DNA from 2 places in the Variovorax cryoconiti genome. Region 1 is predicted to be linked to the other one. Evidence: predicted binding sites of a transcription regulator. Region 1 holds the regulator's gene; the other holds the start of a gene.

Region 1 (7,577 bases):
TTTCACACTCATTAACATATCAAACAACATCCTTATGCTTGACCGTGTATTTGGGCGCTCCTAGAATCCGCCTCGCCCGGTTCTCACTACCTCTCCCCCGGGCCGTCCCGATCCGCCGCCGAATACTTTCGGCCTCACCATGTTGTCAGCGCCCCTCCTTCTCGCGCTGACCTGGTACGTACCAATCCAAGCGCTGTCGTCCGACCTCTCGCCCTCCGGCGTGATCTTCAGACGCCGCACAGAAAGGAAGAGCGATGAACAAGACGTTGGAGACCACAGCCCGCGGGCTACGGACATTCGGTTCCGATGTGGTCGACGGCTTTTTTGAAATCACGCACAACGGCTTCGCCCTGCTCGGGCTTGCCACGGTGTTCGTCGTGCTGGCCCTGGCCGCACGCCCGGACCTGCGTGCCACCGGTGAAACACAACTCGCCACCTGGCTCGAGTCGCGCAAGCCCGCGCCGGAAGCCACGGCGCTGACGCCCAATGCCATCGACCGCACCACGGCCGCGAGCCCGCTCGACCTGCCCAAGCAGCAAGCCGCCGTGGCTTACTGGCTTAGCAAGAAGTACCGGGTGGCTGCGGAGCCTCTGAGCGTTCTGGTGGCAGAAGCCTATGAACTCGGCAAGCGCACCAAGCTCGACCCGACGCTGATCCTCGCGATCATGGCGGTGGAATCGAGCTTCAACCCGTTCGCGCAAAGCCACGTCGGTGCCCAGGGCCTGATGCAGGTGATGACGCGGATCCACGAAGACAAGTACGAAAGCGCGGGTGGCACGCTCACGGCTTTCGACCCGGTGACCAACATGCGCGTCGGTGTGAAGGTGCTGCAGGAATGCATCGCCCGCGCCGGCTCGCTCGAAGCCGGTCTGCGCTACTACGTGGGCGCCGCCAACCTCGATGACGACGGTGGCTACGCCGCCAAGGTGATGGCCGAACATGCGCGCCTGGTCCAGGTCGCTGGCGGCAAGGCACCGCCGGTCGCCCCGCCGGCGCTGCGTGCACAGGCGCCGCAGAGCCAGACCGTGCCGGTGGTCGCACCGGCCAAGCCGGATGGGGCGACCGTGGCGCCGCCGGAAAAGGTGGCCCTGCTGGCGGACTCCTGATCGACCCTGCGCATCGCCGGGGGCATGGCCCCTCGGCTACACTCGCCGGGTACGCGACTGGCGATAGGCGCCGCGCCCTTTCGGGGCCGACGGCGCTGACGTGGACTACCACTGGGAAGCGTACCGCCCGGCAACCACCGGGCGATCAGCCGTTCGCCTGGGCAGCCCTTGTTTGATTGAAGAACAAGGACCACCGTCTTCAAAGGACTGCCATGTACCACCGCGACATCCTGGTCGAACAGACCGATCCCGAAATCTGGGCGGCCATCCAGGCCGAGAACGCCCGCCAGGAACACCACATCGAGCTGATCGCGAGCGAAAACTACGCCTCGCCGGCCGTCATGCAGGCCCAGGGCTCGCAACTCACCAACAAGTACGCCGAGGGCTACCCCGGCAAGCGCTATTACGGCGGTTGCGAATTCGTCGACATCGCCGAGCAACTGGCGATCGACCGCGTCAAGCAGATCTTCGGTGCCGACGCCGCCAACGTGCAGCCGCATTGCGGTGCCTCGGCCAACGAAGCCGTCATGCTCGCCTTCCTGAAGCCAGGCGACACCATCATGGGCATGAGCCTGGCCGAAGGCGGCCACCTCACGCACGGCATGCCGCTCAACATGAGCGGCAAGTGGTTCAACGTGGTGAGCTACGGCCTGGATGCGAACGAAGCCATCGACTACGACGCGATGGAGCGCAAGGCGCATGAATCCATGCCCAAGCTGATCATCGCGGGCGCCTCGGCCTACTCGCTGCGCATCGACTTCGAGCGCTTTGCCAAGGTGGCCAAGGACGTCGGCGCGATCTTCATGGTCGACATCGCCCACTACGCCGGCCTGGTGGCAGCGGGTGTGTACCCGAACCCGGTCCCCTATGCGGACGTGGTGACCTCCACGACGCACAAGAGCCTGCGCGGCCCGCGTGGCGGCATCATCCTGATGAAGTCGCAGCACGAGAAGGCGATCAACAGCGCGATCTTCCCCGGCCTGCAGGGCGGCCCGCTGATGCACGTGATCGCCGCCAAGGCCGTGGCCTTCAAGGAGGCGATGGCGCCGGAGTTCAAGGCGTACCAACAGCAGGTCGTGAAGAACGCGCAGATCGTCGCCGAGACGTTGACGCAGCGCGGCTTGCGCATCGTGAGCGGCCGCACCGAAAGCCACGTCATGCTGGTCGACCTGCGTTCCAAGGGCATCACCGGCAAGGAAGCCGAGGCCGTGCTGGGCAGCGCCCACATGACCATCAACAAGAACGCGATCCCGAACGATCCCGAGAAGCCAATGGTCACCAGCGGCGTGCGCATCGGCACGCCGGCCCTGACCACCCGGGGCTTCAAGGACGAGGAGGCCCGCGCCACCGCTCACCTGGTGGCCGACGTGCTCGACAACCCGCGCGACGCAGCCAACATCGAAGCCGTGCGCGCCAAGGTGCATGCGCTGACGAGCCGCTTCCCGGTCTACCGCTGATCACGAAGGCCTGACCGCAGCATGAAGTGCCCTTTCTGCGGTCATGCCGAAACGCAGGTCGTCGAGACCCGCGTCTCGGAAGACGGCGACTTCGTCCGCCGCCGCCGCCAGTGCGGTGACTGCGAAAAGCGCTTCACCACCTACGAACGACCGGACGTCAACTTTCCGGTGGTGGTCAAGAAGGATGGCAGCCGTGCCGACTTCGACTCGACCAAGGTACGCGCCTCGATGATGCTGGCCCTGCGCAAGCGGCCGGTCAGCATCGAGCAGATCGACGGCGCCCTCTTTCGCATCGAGCAGAAGCTGCTGTCCAGCGGCCTGCGAGAAATTGAGTCGACCAAGGTCGGCGAACTCGTCATGCGGGAGTTGAAGAAGCTGGACAAGGTCGCCTACGTTCGCTTTGCGTCGGTGTACCGCAGCTTCGAGGACGTGGACGAATTCAGGCAGTTGCTGCGAGACATTTAATCCACATCTGTCAAAATCAATTCGCAATCCTGCCAAAACGTTACGCAATAAGAATTGAACGCCTTTCATCGGTTTATTTAAACCGTTGAGCCAGGTGGCGGCCTGAGTCATTGATCCTGCGTATAGCATGCGCCGGATCATGCGACCCAAAGAAGCTCTCCGTCCGTTTCAATCCACGTCACGCAAGATGGGTGGATTCACGGCCGTGGAGCTCATGGTCGTCATTGCGATCGTCGCAATTCTCGGCGCTCTCGCGGCACCGAGTTTTTCAGACGTCGTGAGCCGTTATCGGGTACGGCGTGCGGCAGAAGACCTCTCTCGCACGCTGTCGCTGGCCCGCACCGAGGCAATTCGCCGCGGCGGGCGCATCCTGGTAGTGCCCATCCCATCCATTCCCAATAGTTGCATTGGCGGAAGCAATGGCGCCTGGAATTGCGGTTGGATGATCGTTTCTGACGCCAATGGCAATAATTCGTTCGACACCGGCGATACGATCATCCAGACCTCAAATAGGCCTACAGGTGTGTCGGCTACCTCCAGCAAGAACGTCGTTGTGCTTGACGGCTGGGGACAGATCAATGGACTCGGCGCGTACTCCTTTCAACTGGGCGACTCATCCGACCCCCTGCGCTTTTCGTTGAAAATCTGCGTTAATTCTGGGGGTCGAATTAGAACAGCCGAGGGAACACAATGTTGAGCTCGAACCCATCGCGGCAGCGAGGTATTACGTTGCTGGAGTCGCTTGTTTCGATCGCCATCCTTGCGGTTGCGGTATTAGGAATGCTCGGCGTTCAATTGCGTCTGCTCGCCGAGACACAAACCGGTGTCCGACGGGGTCAGGCAGTTCGGCTGATCGAGGATTTCTCCGAGCGAATCAAGACAAACCCAGGCAGCTACTCGCAAATTGGCGCGTATGTCAGCGGCTTCACGGCTACGGTTCCGCAACCCACGGTTGATTGCTCGACGACAAGTTGCGTTCCTGAAGAGCTTGCTCACTGGGACCTTGCGAAGTGGAAAGCAAATGTCGCCCAAATACTCCCGCTGGGCCAGGCAAACCTCTTCCTATCGACCGATGAGGCAACTTCGAGCAATCGCCGACAACTCGGAATCATCGTGGCATGGAAAAAGAATGAAGCCAGCGATTCGGACGACTACAAAACACCCTTTCTTCCAAGTGCCGTGGTCGAGGGTATCGAGTGCCCCGCAACGCATCTTTGCCATTTGGTCTATGTGCAACCGTAAAACATTGCCGACCGCGAGGGTGGCGACTCTCCCACGCCATTCGAGACCGACGCGACAGCTTGGCCTGACGCTGATCGAGCTGTTGGTTGGAATCGCCTTGGGATTACTGGTGATCGCGGCAGCGATCGGGACGTTGACCGTCTCGCACACCACCGCGGGGACGGTGGGCGACATTGCTCAATTGCAGCAACAAGGCTCCTATGCTTTGCGCGTGATTGGTCTCCAGCTGCGCCAAGCCGGGTCTCAAGAGCCGCAGAGAAGCGACACAAACGGACTTTATTCATTCGATGCCACTTATGCGGGAATCGATAGCGAAGGCGTTTCCGTGAAAGGTACGGATGGTGCGGACGGAGACCGGCTGTCCGTGAGCAACTTCTCTTCACCAAGCTTGGCGAATACACAGCGTCGGAGTTGTCTCGGCAGCGTAGTTAATGCGAACACCACGATGGATGCAACATTCAAACGCAAGGCGTCGAGCAATGAACTCTTATGTGTCACCACAGTGCCAAGCGGCGAAACACAAGCTATTGCAACGAATGTGACGGATTTTCAAGTGGCGTATCGGGTGAGGTCGGCCTCGGGAACCCGAATCATGACCGCGGAAAACGTGGAGGGAGGAAACCTCTGGAATTCAGTCAGCGGCATCGAGGTCTGCATTGAATTGAAAGGCGATCAACGAATGCCGGACATCGCCGCAACCTACACGAACTGCAAAAACGAAAGCACTGCCCGCGGTGATAAGTTGCGAATCGTTTTCCGAAACACATTTGATATCAGAGCTGGCGTTCTCCCATGAAATATAAAGCCATTTCTTCGATTCAGAACCAGAGGGGGATTTCTCTTTTCGTGGTTTTGGTGATGGTGCTCTTGACAACGCTGCTGGTGCTCTGGAGCTCCAGAACGGCGCTTCTGAATGAACTGATTTCCGGCGTCGACAGCGACTACCAGCGCGCACTCGAGGCGGCTCAGGCCATGGCCAAAGATGCCGAACTCGATATCAAGGGGTCGAGCACTTCAGGCGCGCCCTGCTCCAGCACACACTGCAGGGAATTCGGCGTCATCGACGTGGCGGCCAATAAGGCGTTTTTTCCCGCCGACATGAATGAGTATTGGGACATGGACGCATTGTTGAGAAGCAGCGAGCCCCCATGCGTTGCAGCAGTCTGCGTTCCTGGAGCGAACGCAACCTTCGAAGTCAATGAGTTCTGGCGAAACACCACGAATTTGGCCGCCATGAAAACCAAAGCAGCCACTTACGGGCAGTTCACCGGCGCCGAGACTGGGAGCGCCAGCAACCCTCTGCTCGTTCCGAGCCGTAACAAGGCGTGGTACTGGGTTGAGCTGCTTCCCTACGACTACTCGGCAAGCACCCGCGGAGGTGCGGCAAAAAGCCTCGCGCCAGACGATACGACCCCGCTGGTCTATCGAATCACGGCCATCGCGGAAGGCGTTCGCCCGCAAACACAAGCGGTAGTCCAGACGATTTTTGTCTGGAAACGTCTCAACTCCTGAGTCGCAGTCAGGGACACAAAACAGGAGGATCACCATGCAGTCAACCCCGACCTTCAAACGGTCAGCGCTCAGCTTGCTTGCGGCAGCACTGGCTGCGCCGCTGGCCACGCTTGCCGCACCGCTCACCCTGAGCACGGCTCCGGCCGGAACCAAGTTCAAGCCCGCCGCGCCAAATGTCATCGTTTCCGTCGACGATTCGGGCAGCATGGGGCTCAGCGGAATGGCAACCCTCAGGGACGCTCTGCGCGACACCTTCAGTGCAACCAACATTCCCGACGGCGAGATTCGATTGGCATGGCAAGCGATGTCGGGGTGCTTCCGAATACCAAGCGGTGGCGACTGCAAAAACGAGAACGAACTGCGCGTTCTCGATGGCGCGCAACGTCGACGGTTCATGACATGGGTCGACACGCTCACCGTTCGAAGCGGGACGCCCTCTCATCGAATGCTCTTCAACGCTGGTGAGTACTTGAAGTCAGTACCGGGCTTGAATAGCCCGTGGGCCAGCATCCCGGGAGAGCGCCAGGAACCCATGCTCAGCTGTCGAAAGGCCTACAACCTGTTCATGACCGACGGTGGGTGGAACAGCCCTTTCGGAAATGGCAACGGCGGTCCGAACGACAGCGCGCCATGGAACGCGTCAGACCCTGCAGCGGCAAGTGCGATCGGCAATGCAGATGGCACCCGACGTACGCTCGGTGACGGAAGCACGGTTTACGACCCGGCCGCAGAGGCAACTCGGGTGTACCGAGACGACTTCGGAGGCACCCTCTTCGGGAGCACGTACGGCACGGTGCCGTTGCCAACACTGTCCGACCTTGCGTTTCACTACTGGGCCACCGACTTACAGCCGGGCATTGCGAACGACGTCGCGCCGAAGGTGGTCCGCAAGGGAGAGCAAAGTTTCACGAGCGGAAGTTCCGCGACGTCGCTTCCCGAGTTCTGGAACCCGCGCAACGACCCCGCCACCTGGCAGCACATGACGACCTACACGGTCGGCTTCAATGCAGCCGCCAACTGGAACGGCACCGCTGCGGTGCCGAAGTTCGGCACGGATACCTGGACGGGGGACAGCTATGAAGGGCTTGTCACTGGCACTGCGGCATGGACCGACGCCATCACCGCCAACGAAACAACGCGCATGCCGGAGTTGTGGCACATGGCACTCAACAGCCGTGGCAAATTCGTGCCTGCCCCGACGGCAACGTCGTTGTCCGCCGCCTTCAAGGACATCTTGAACGACATCCAGGCGGACAGATCAACGCCGATCACTTCGGTCGCAGGAAGTTCGTCGTCCTCCCGCGTCGGGTCCAGCCTTTTTGCAAGCAGCTATACGGGGACGGACTGGAGTGGACAGGTCCGAGGCTTTGGCGTGAACGCCGGCGCGACGACCGTCACCGAGGGCCTCTGGGGCCAAACAGTGGCCACGTCAGGCAGTCCGGCCGTGCCGCACACGACCGCGACCTTGATGGACGCCGAATCGGCGGACTGGCCGTCGCAACGACTGGTTCTGTCGTCCAAAACAACGGCCGCAGGAACCGGTGCCCCGTCGACCGCTGGCATCGCGTGGTCCTGGGCGAACCTTTCCCCCGAGCAGCAGACTGCGCTTGCAACCGTCGATGGCGTGGTGGACACCAGCCCGACGGCCGTCGACACAGCCCAGTCGAGACTCTCCTACCTCCGCGGTGACCGAACGCTCGAACAGGGGCACACGCCCGCGGGACCGTTCCGTACCCGTGGCTCCCGGCACGGAGACATCGTCAACTCGCAGATCTGGTACACGGCGGGACGGCCA
Region 2 (7,577 bases), on a different contig from region 1:
CGCCTGGCCGGGCTTGAGCGAACCGAGCACTTCCTGGCCGAGCGCCTTCTCCTTCACGCGCGCGACAAAATCGCGCACCACGGGCAGGGCCACGTCGGCTTCGAGCAGCGCCATCCGCACCTCGCGCAGCATGTCCTGCACGTTGTCTTCGGTGATGCGGGCCTGCCCGCTCATCGTCTTGACGAGCCGGGAGAATTTTTCGGTGAGCGCGGTGGCCATGGAAGGTGCCTTGTGGCCCGCAGGTGCGGGCGCTTTGAATGGGGGGCGAAACGCCGGGGCGGCGTTGTGACGTGCGACGGGCTTTGTGGGCCAGCCCTTATCATCGCCGCATGATTTTAGCGAGCCCCTCCCCACTCGGCGTGGCACTGGGCATCGCCACTGCCGGTGCCTATGCCTTGACGGCCGCCGCGGCCCCCCGATTGAACCGCCAAGCCACCCAGTCCGCGCTGGGCCTGGCCTGGCTGCTTCATGCGATGGCGCTCGGCGTCGGGCTGATCAGCGCCATGCCGCGCTTCGGCTTCGCGCCGGCGCTGTCGGTCATGGCGTGGCTGGTGCTCACGGTGTATGCGGTCGAAAGCCGCATGTTCCCGCAGCTCACCGTGCGTCGCACCCTGGCCGGGCTGGGCGCGCTGGCCGTGCTGCTGGCCGTGCTGTTCCCGGGCACGCCGCTGCACGTGTCGGCCTCGCCCTGGCTGCCGCTGCACCTGGCGCTAGGTATCGCGTCGTACGGCCTGTTCGGCGCGGCGGTGGTGCATGCCTGGCTCACGACCCGCGCCGAAAAGCAGATCCGCCTGGCGACCGAGCCGGAGGCCAGCGTGCCGCTGCTCACCCTGGAGCGCCTGACCTTCCGCTTCGTGAGCGCCGGCTTCGTGCTGCTGTCGGCCACGCTGCTGGCCGGCCTGCTCTTCAGCGAGACGCTCTATGGCGCCGCCGGCCAGGTCTGGAAATGGGACCACAAGACACTGTTCTCGGTACTGGCCTGGCTGACCTTCGCGGTGCTGCTGATCGGCCGTGCCCGTTTCGGCTGGCGCGGCCGCACCGCGCGGCGCGTGCTGTACGCGGGCGCCGCGTTGCTGCTGCTGGCTTACGTCGGCTCGCGCTTCGTGCTCGAAGTGCTGCTGGCACGAGGCGCCGCATGAAGTACCTGCTGGTCCTCTTCGTGGTGGCGGTCGGTATCTGGCTCTGGCGCAAGAATCGGCGCGAGGAAATGCGTGAACGGACGGCGCCGCCCCAACGCCCGGCGCCCCCCGCGGTCGGCGCGCCGCAGGCGATGGCACGCTGCGCCCACTGCGGCCTGCATCTGCCGGCGACCGACGCCCTGCCGGGACCGGGCGGTGCGCTGTATTGCAGCGCGGCGCATCGGCGCGCGGCCGAAGGCTGAACCGCCGCCATGGCCTCCCTGCTCTGGTCACGCGGCGACCCCCTGACCGACTGGGCCGCGCTCGACAGCCGCACCGAACGCGACACCGCGCTGCAGCGTCTGTGGCGCGGCTTCATGACGGCGCGCTGCTTCGTGGCCGCCGTGCTGCTGCTGCTGCAGTTCGTGACCTATGCCATCGGCCAGTCGGTGCACTGGGTCGCGGTCGGCCTCTCGTCCGGCTACCTGATCGCCGCGCTGCTGGGCGCGCGCTTCGCGCCCTTCCGGCCGCCGATCCGCGGCTTCGGCACTGCCTGGGCCGTGACCATCGGCATCGACCTGGCCACCTTCACCGCCCTGCAGGTGCTGCAGGTCGGCAGCATCAACTACACGCCGCTGTTCGCGCTGCCGGTGCTGATGGGCGCGGTGCTGGGCACGGTCACCGTGGGCCTGGGCACCAGCGCGGCCGTCACGCTGCTGCTGCTGGCCGACGCGAGCTGGCGCTGGATCGATTCGTCGGGCGACGCCAGCGCGCGCTTCGTGCAGGCGGCGCTCACCGGCACCGGCCTGTTCGTGGTGGCGCTGCTGGCGCACGAACTCGCGCGGCGCCTGGCGCGCGAAGAGGCGCTGGCGCAGCGCGGACGCAGTGCGGCGCAGATGCATGCGCAGGTCAACGACCTGGTGATCGAGACGCTGAGCGAAGGCGTGCTGGTGATCGACGCCGACGGCCGGGTGCATGCCGCCAACCCGGCGGCCGACGTGATCCTCGGGCACGGCCTGGCGTCGATGACGCCGCCCTTCGTGCTGGCGTCGCAGCCGGCCTGGCGCCCGCTGGCCGCGCTCGCGGGGCGCACCTTCTCGCGACGTGCCGCGCAATCGCGCGAACTGCCCGTGGCGCAGGCCCAGGGGCCGGCACGCGAGGTGCGGGTGCGCACGCGCCTCACGCCGTCCAGCGACCGGCGCAACGACAGCCTGTGCGTGATGTTCCTGCAGGACCTGCGCGAGCTCGAGGCCCGCATCCGCACCGAGAAGCTGGCGGCGATGGGCCGCATGTCGGCGGCGGTGGCGCACGAGATCCGCAACCCGCTGGCGGCGATCACGCAGGCCAGTGCGCTGCTCAGCGAAGACCTGACCGACCCGGCGCACCGCCAGCTCACCGCGATGGTCGAGCAGAACGCGCTACGGCTGGCGCGCATCGTCGATGACGTGCTCGACGTGGCCCGTGCGCGCCAGCAGCGCGTGCTGCCGCTGGACGAGCAGTTGTCGCTCGACCCGACGGTGCGCACGCTGGTCGACGAATGGGTGCAGCAGACGCGCCGCGGCGTGCAGGTGGTGCTGGAAGCCGGCGCGGTCGACGTGCGCTTCGACGTCGAGCACCTGCGCCGCATCCTGGTGAACCTGCTGGACAACGCGGCACGCTACGCCAGCGCACGCGATGGCGCCATCCAGGTCCACACGCGCAGCGGCACGGCCGGGCGCGCCAGCCTGCAGGTGTGGAGCGACGGCGCACCGCTCGACCCCGCGGTGCAGCGGCACCTGTTCGAGCCCTTCTTCTCGTCGGAAAGCCGCTCGAGCGGCCTCGGTCTCTTCCTGTGCCGCGAACTCTGCGAGCGGCACGGCGCCACCATGGGCTACGAGCGCTGCCTCGTCGCGCGCGGCAGCCCGGAAGGCAACGCCTTCTTCGTCCACTTCGCGGCCGCAGAAGGCCGGCTGACACAATAACGCCGTGAGCACTCCCAACCCGTCCGCACCGCGCATTGCACAGATCCTGGTCGTCGACGACGAGCCCGACCTGCGCACCCTGTACGAACTGACGCTGCTGCGCGAGGGCTACCGTGTCGAAGCCGCCGGCAGCGTGGCCGATGCGGAAAAGCACCTGCAGGCCGAACGCTTCGACGTGGTCATCACCGACATGCGCCTGCCCGACGGGCTCGGCATGGAGATCCTCCAGCGCATTCACCGCGAGCAGCGCAGCGAGCGCTGCATCGTGATGACCGCCTATGGCTCCGCCGAGAACGCGGTCGAGGCGCTGAAGGCCGGTGCCTTCGACTACCTCACCAAGCCAGTCGACCTGAAGCAGTTCCGCGGGGTCGTGGCGTCGGCGGTGCAAGCGCAGCTCGCGTCGGCACGCCCCCATGTGCCGTCCACCGGCACCGTCGATCCCACACGCGGCATCGAATCGACCGTCGGCGGCAACGGCAACGCTGCACTGGCCCGGCTGGTCGGCGACTCCGAGCCGATGCGCCTGGTCAAGTCGCGCATCGCCAAGGTGGCGCGCGGCATGGCGCCGGTGCTGGTGCGCGGCGAATCGGGCACCGGCAAGGAACTGGTCGCGCGCGCGGTGCATGCCTGCAGCCAGCGCAGCGACGGCCCTTTCATCGCCGTCAACTGCGGCGCCATTCCGGAGAACCTGCTCGAGGCCGAGTTCTTCGGCGCGCGCAAGGGCTCGTACACCGGCTCGGCGGCGGACCGCGACGGCTATTTCCAGGCAGCCCGCGGCGGCACGCTGTTCCTCGACGAGATCGGCGACCTGCCGCTGGCGATGCAATCGAAGCTGCTGCGCGCCATCCAGGAACGCAGCGTGCGGCCGATCGGCTCGACGCAGGAAGACGCGGTCGACGTGCGGATCGTCAGCGCCACCCACAAGGATCTGCAGGCCGAGGTGCAGGCAGGCCGCTTCCGCCAGGATCTGTTCTACCGGCTCAACGTGATCGAGATCGCCGTGCCGGCCCTGCGCGACCGGCGCGAAGACCTGCCCGCGCTGTGTGCCGCGCTGCTCGCGCGCATCGCGCACGACGCCGGCATGGACGTGCCGGTGCTGTCGCCGGCAGTGATCGACAGCCTGGCCGCCCACCCGCTGCAGGGCAATGTGCGCGAGCTCGAGAACCTGTTGCACCGCGCGGTGGCGCTCAACGACGGCGACGAACTGCACCTGGACTTCGAGCCGAGCAACATCGCGCCGCTCGAGCGCCTGTCCGGCATATCCGACTTCGCGCCGATGTCGATCGCTGTGCCGCCCCCGGCCCCACCGCCGCCACCAGCCGCGCCCTTGGCAGCCGCCCCCATGCCCGTGAGCGTGGACGCGCCACAGGCCGTGCCCGCCGACCTGCAGACCTACCTCGACCAGCAGGAGCGCGAGATCCTCGTGCGTGCCCTGCGCGAGAGCGGCTTCAACCGCACCGCCGCGGCCGCGCGGCTCGGCCTGAGCCTGCGGCAGATCCGCTACCGCATCGCGCGGCTGGGCATCGGCACGCCCAACGGCAACGACGATGCCGGTGGCGATGAGTGACGCCGGCAAGGCGACGTCAGGCCTCTGGCAGGATGGCTGGCTGCGCAACGCGAACCTTCTGCCCTCACCGAATTTCGGCCCGCGGCCGCCGGGCGCGCACATCGACCTGATCGTGTTGCATTCCATCAGCCTGCCGCCCGGCCGGTATGGCGGCGACGAGGTGCAGCGACTCTTCACCAACCAGCTCGACTGGGATGCGCATCCGTACTTCCAGCAGATCCGCGGTGCCGAAGTCTCTTCGCACTTCTATGTGCGGCGCGACGGCGCGCTCTGGCAGTTCGTGAGCTGCGACGCGCGCGCCTGGCACGCCGGCGCATCGGCCTGGCGTGGCCGCGGCAACTGCAACGACGACTCTGTCGGCATCGAACTCGAAGGCCTGGAAGGCCAGACGTTCGAAGCGGCGCAGTACGCCACCCTCGCCGCGCTTTGTCCGGCGATCGCGCAGCGCTATCCCATCGGCTTCGTCGCCGGCCACGAGCACATCGCGCCAGGACGCAAGCACGACCCGGGCGCAGGCTTTCGATGGGCGCGCCTGCAGGCCGACACCGGGTGGCCAAGCACGATGTTTCCGCCGCAGACAGCGCGCCGCTAAAAATTTCAATCGAGGCACGGCATCCGATGGCTAGCCGGTCGACCGGCGCGCGGCGCGGCGCCACCGGCCGCCGCCCAGCAACCATGCGGCTTTCAAGCCCAAACAGGCTGGAAAAGTGCGTCGCTGCTGGCTTCGTTCAGACTAACGCAGTCACCATGCGGCATGCGCTGGGCTCTGGGCCCTGTGTGACATTTTTCACGGACCTTGATCTTCGTGAAAAACACTACATCTAGTGATTGTGACCCCCTCACACACTAGATATAGTGTGCTGCCCGACCGATATACCCCGGTCGACCGCGCCGGACGCCGCTTCCGCCACGCGCCCCCAACAAGAATTTGCCAACCGAGGACCGAATGCAAACAGCTCTGAACACCCCGTCCACCACCTCTCGCACAACGACCCCCTCGCCCACCGCCAGCGCGGCGGCCCGCGACAGCGCCGGCTCGCCTGCCGGCAGCGCGCTCGCGCACTACCAGATCATCCGCCGCAACGGCGCCGTGGTGCCCTTCGAGCCCAACAAGATCGCCATCGCGATGATGAAGGCCTTCCTCGCGGTGCACGGCACGCAAGGCGCGGCATCGGCCAGCGTGCGCGAGACGGTCGACACGCTGACGCAGGCCGTGGTGCGCGCCATGGTGCGTTCGCGTCCGGGCGGCGGCACCTTCCACATCGAAGACGTGCAGGACCAGGTCGAGCTCGGCCTGATGCGCGGAGGGCACCACGAGATCGCCCGTGCGTATGTGCTGTACCGCGAGCGCCGCACGCAGGAGCGTTCCAAGCAAGGCGCGCAGGACGCGCCCGTCGCACCCACGCTGCATGTGCTCGACCGCGGCGAACGCGTGGCACTCGACCTGAACGAGCTCAAAGGCCTGATCGAATCCGCCTGCGAAGGTCTGGGCGACAGCATCACGGCCGCGCCGATCCAGGCCGAGACGATGCGCAACCTGTACGACGGCGTGCCGCTCGACGAGGTGTACAAGGCCTCGATCCTGGCTGCCCGCACGCTGATCGAAAAAGATCCGGACTACACCTTCGCGACCGCGCGCCTGCTGCTGCACACGATCTTCAAGGAGATCATCGGCCGCGAAGTGATGCCCGCCGAGCGCTCGCAAGCCTATGTCGACTACTTCCCGCAGTTCATCAAGAAGGGCGTCGACAACGACCTGCTCGACGAGAAGCTGCTGCAGTTCGACCTGCCGCGTCTGGGCGCCGCCCTGAAGGCCGAACGCGACAACCAGTTCGACTACCTCGGCCTGCAGACCCTGTACGACCGTTACTTCCTGCATGTGCGCAAGGCGCGCATCGAATTGCCGCAGGCCTTCTTCATGCGCGTGGCCATGGGCCTGTCGCTGGGCGAGATCGACCGCGAAGCGCGCGCCATCGAGTTCTACGAAGTGCTCTCGTCCTTCGACTTCATGTCGAGCACGCCCACGCTGTTCAACGCCGGCACGCTGCGCTCGCAGCTGTCGAGCTGCTACCTCACGACCGTGCCCGACGACCTCGATGGCATCTACGAGTCGATCAAGGAAAACGCGCTGCTGTCGAAGTTCGCCGGCGGTCTGGGCAACGACTGGACCCGCGTGCGCGCCCTCGGCAGCCACATCAAGGGCACCAACGGCGAATCGCAAGGCGTCGTGCCGTTCCTGAAGGTCGTGAACGACACGGCCGTGGCCGTGAACCAGGGCGGCAAGCGCAAGGGCGCCGTCTGCACGTACCTGGAAACCTGGCACCTCGACATCGAGGAGTTCCTGGAGCTGCGCAAGAACACCGGCGACGACCGCCGCCGCACGCACGACATGAACACCGCCAACTGGATTCCCGACCTCTTCATGCGCCGCGTGATGGAAAAGGGCACCTGGACGCTGTTCTCGCCCAACAACGTGCCCGACCTGCACGACCTCTTCGGCGCCGACTTCGAAAAGGCCTACGTCGCCTACGAAGAGAAGGCGCTGCGCGGCGAGATCAAGCCTTCGCGCACGCTGCCTGCGGCCGACCTGTGGCGCAAGATGCTCACGATGCTGTTCGAGACCGGCCACCCGTGGATCACGTTCAAGGACGCCTGCAACGTGCGCTCGCCGCAGCAGCACGCTGGCGTCGTCCACTCGTCGAACCTGTGCACCGAGATCACGCTGAACACCAGCGACACCGAGACCGCGGTGTGCAACCTGGGCTCGGTCAACCTGATCAATCACTTGAAGGACGGCGCACGCGACGCCAACGGCGTCGCCTCCAAGGTGCTCGACCAGGAAAAGCTCAAGAAGACGATCTCGACCGCGATGCGCATGCTCGACAACGTGATCGACATCAACTACTACGCGGTCAAGAAGGCGCGCGACTC

The links. Region 1 encodes NrdR, which represses ribonucleotide reductase genes. Its sites were predicted from a motif close to CACNANATNTNGTG; they were not measured.
Region 2: a site for NrdR is predicted at 5,491-5,504, ahead of ACSFA2_RS05480 (ribonucleoside-diphosphate reductase subunit alpha). Genes of this name have one in related genera too.

The regions. Positions count from the first base shown of each region.
Region 1 is NZ_JBPJZI010000006.1:42,273-49,849, reverse strand. It holds gene ACSFA2_RS16030 (lytic transglycosylase domain-containing protein) at 255-1,106, shown strand; ZMP/ZTP riboswitch at 1,150-1,276, shown strand; gene glyA (serine hydroxymethyltransferase) at 1,319-2,563, shown strand; gene nrdR (transcriptional regulator NrdR) at 2,585-3,028, shown strand; gene ACSFA2_RS16015 (GspH/FimT family pseudopilin) at 3,168-3,725, shown strand; gene pilV (type IV pilus modification protein PilV) at 3,719-4,270, shown strand; gene ACSFA2_RS16005 (PilW family protein) at 4,158-5,066, shown strand; gene ACSFA2_RS16000 (pilus assembly PilX family protein) at 5,063-5,782, shown strand; gene ACSFA2_RS15995 (pilus assembly protein) at 5,817-7,577, shown strand, end outside.
Region 2 is NZ_JBPJZI010000002.1:148,169-155,745, reverse strand. It holds gene ffh (signal recognition particle protein) at 1-219, opposite strand, end outside; gene ACSFA2_RS05505 (cytochrome C assembly family protein) at 330-1,139, shown strand; gene ACSFA2_RS05500 (PP0621 family protein) at 1,136-1,381, shown strand; gene ACSFA2_RS05495 (two-component system sensor histidine kinase NtrB) at 1,391-3,079, shown strand; gene ACSFA2_RS05490 (sigma-54-dependent transcriptional regulator) at 3,084-4,646, shown strand; gene ampD (1,6-anhydro-N-acetylmuramyl-L-alanine amidase AmpD) at 4,639-5,238, shown strand; gene ACSFA2_RS05480 (ribonucleoside-diphosphate reductase subunit alpha) at 5,593-7,577, shown strand, end outside.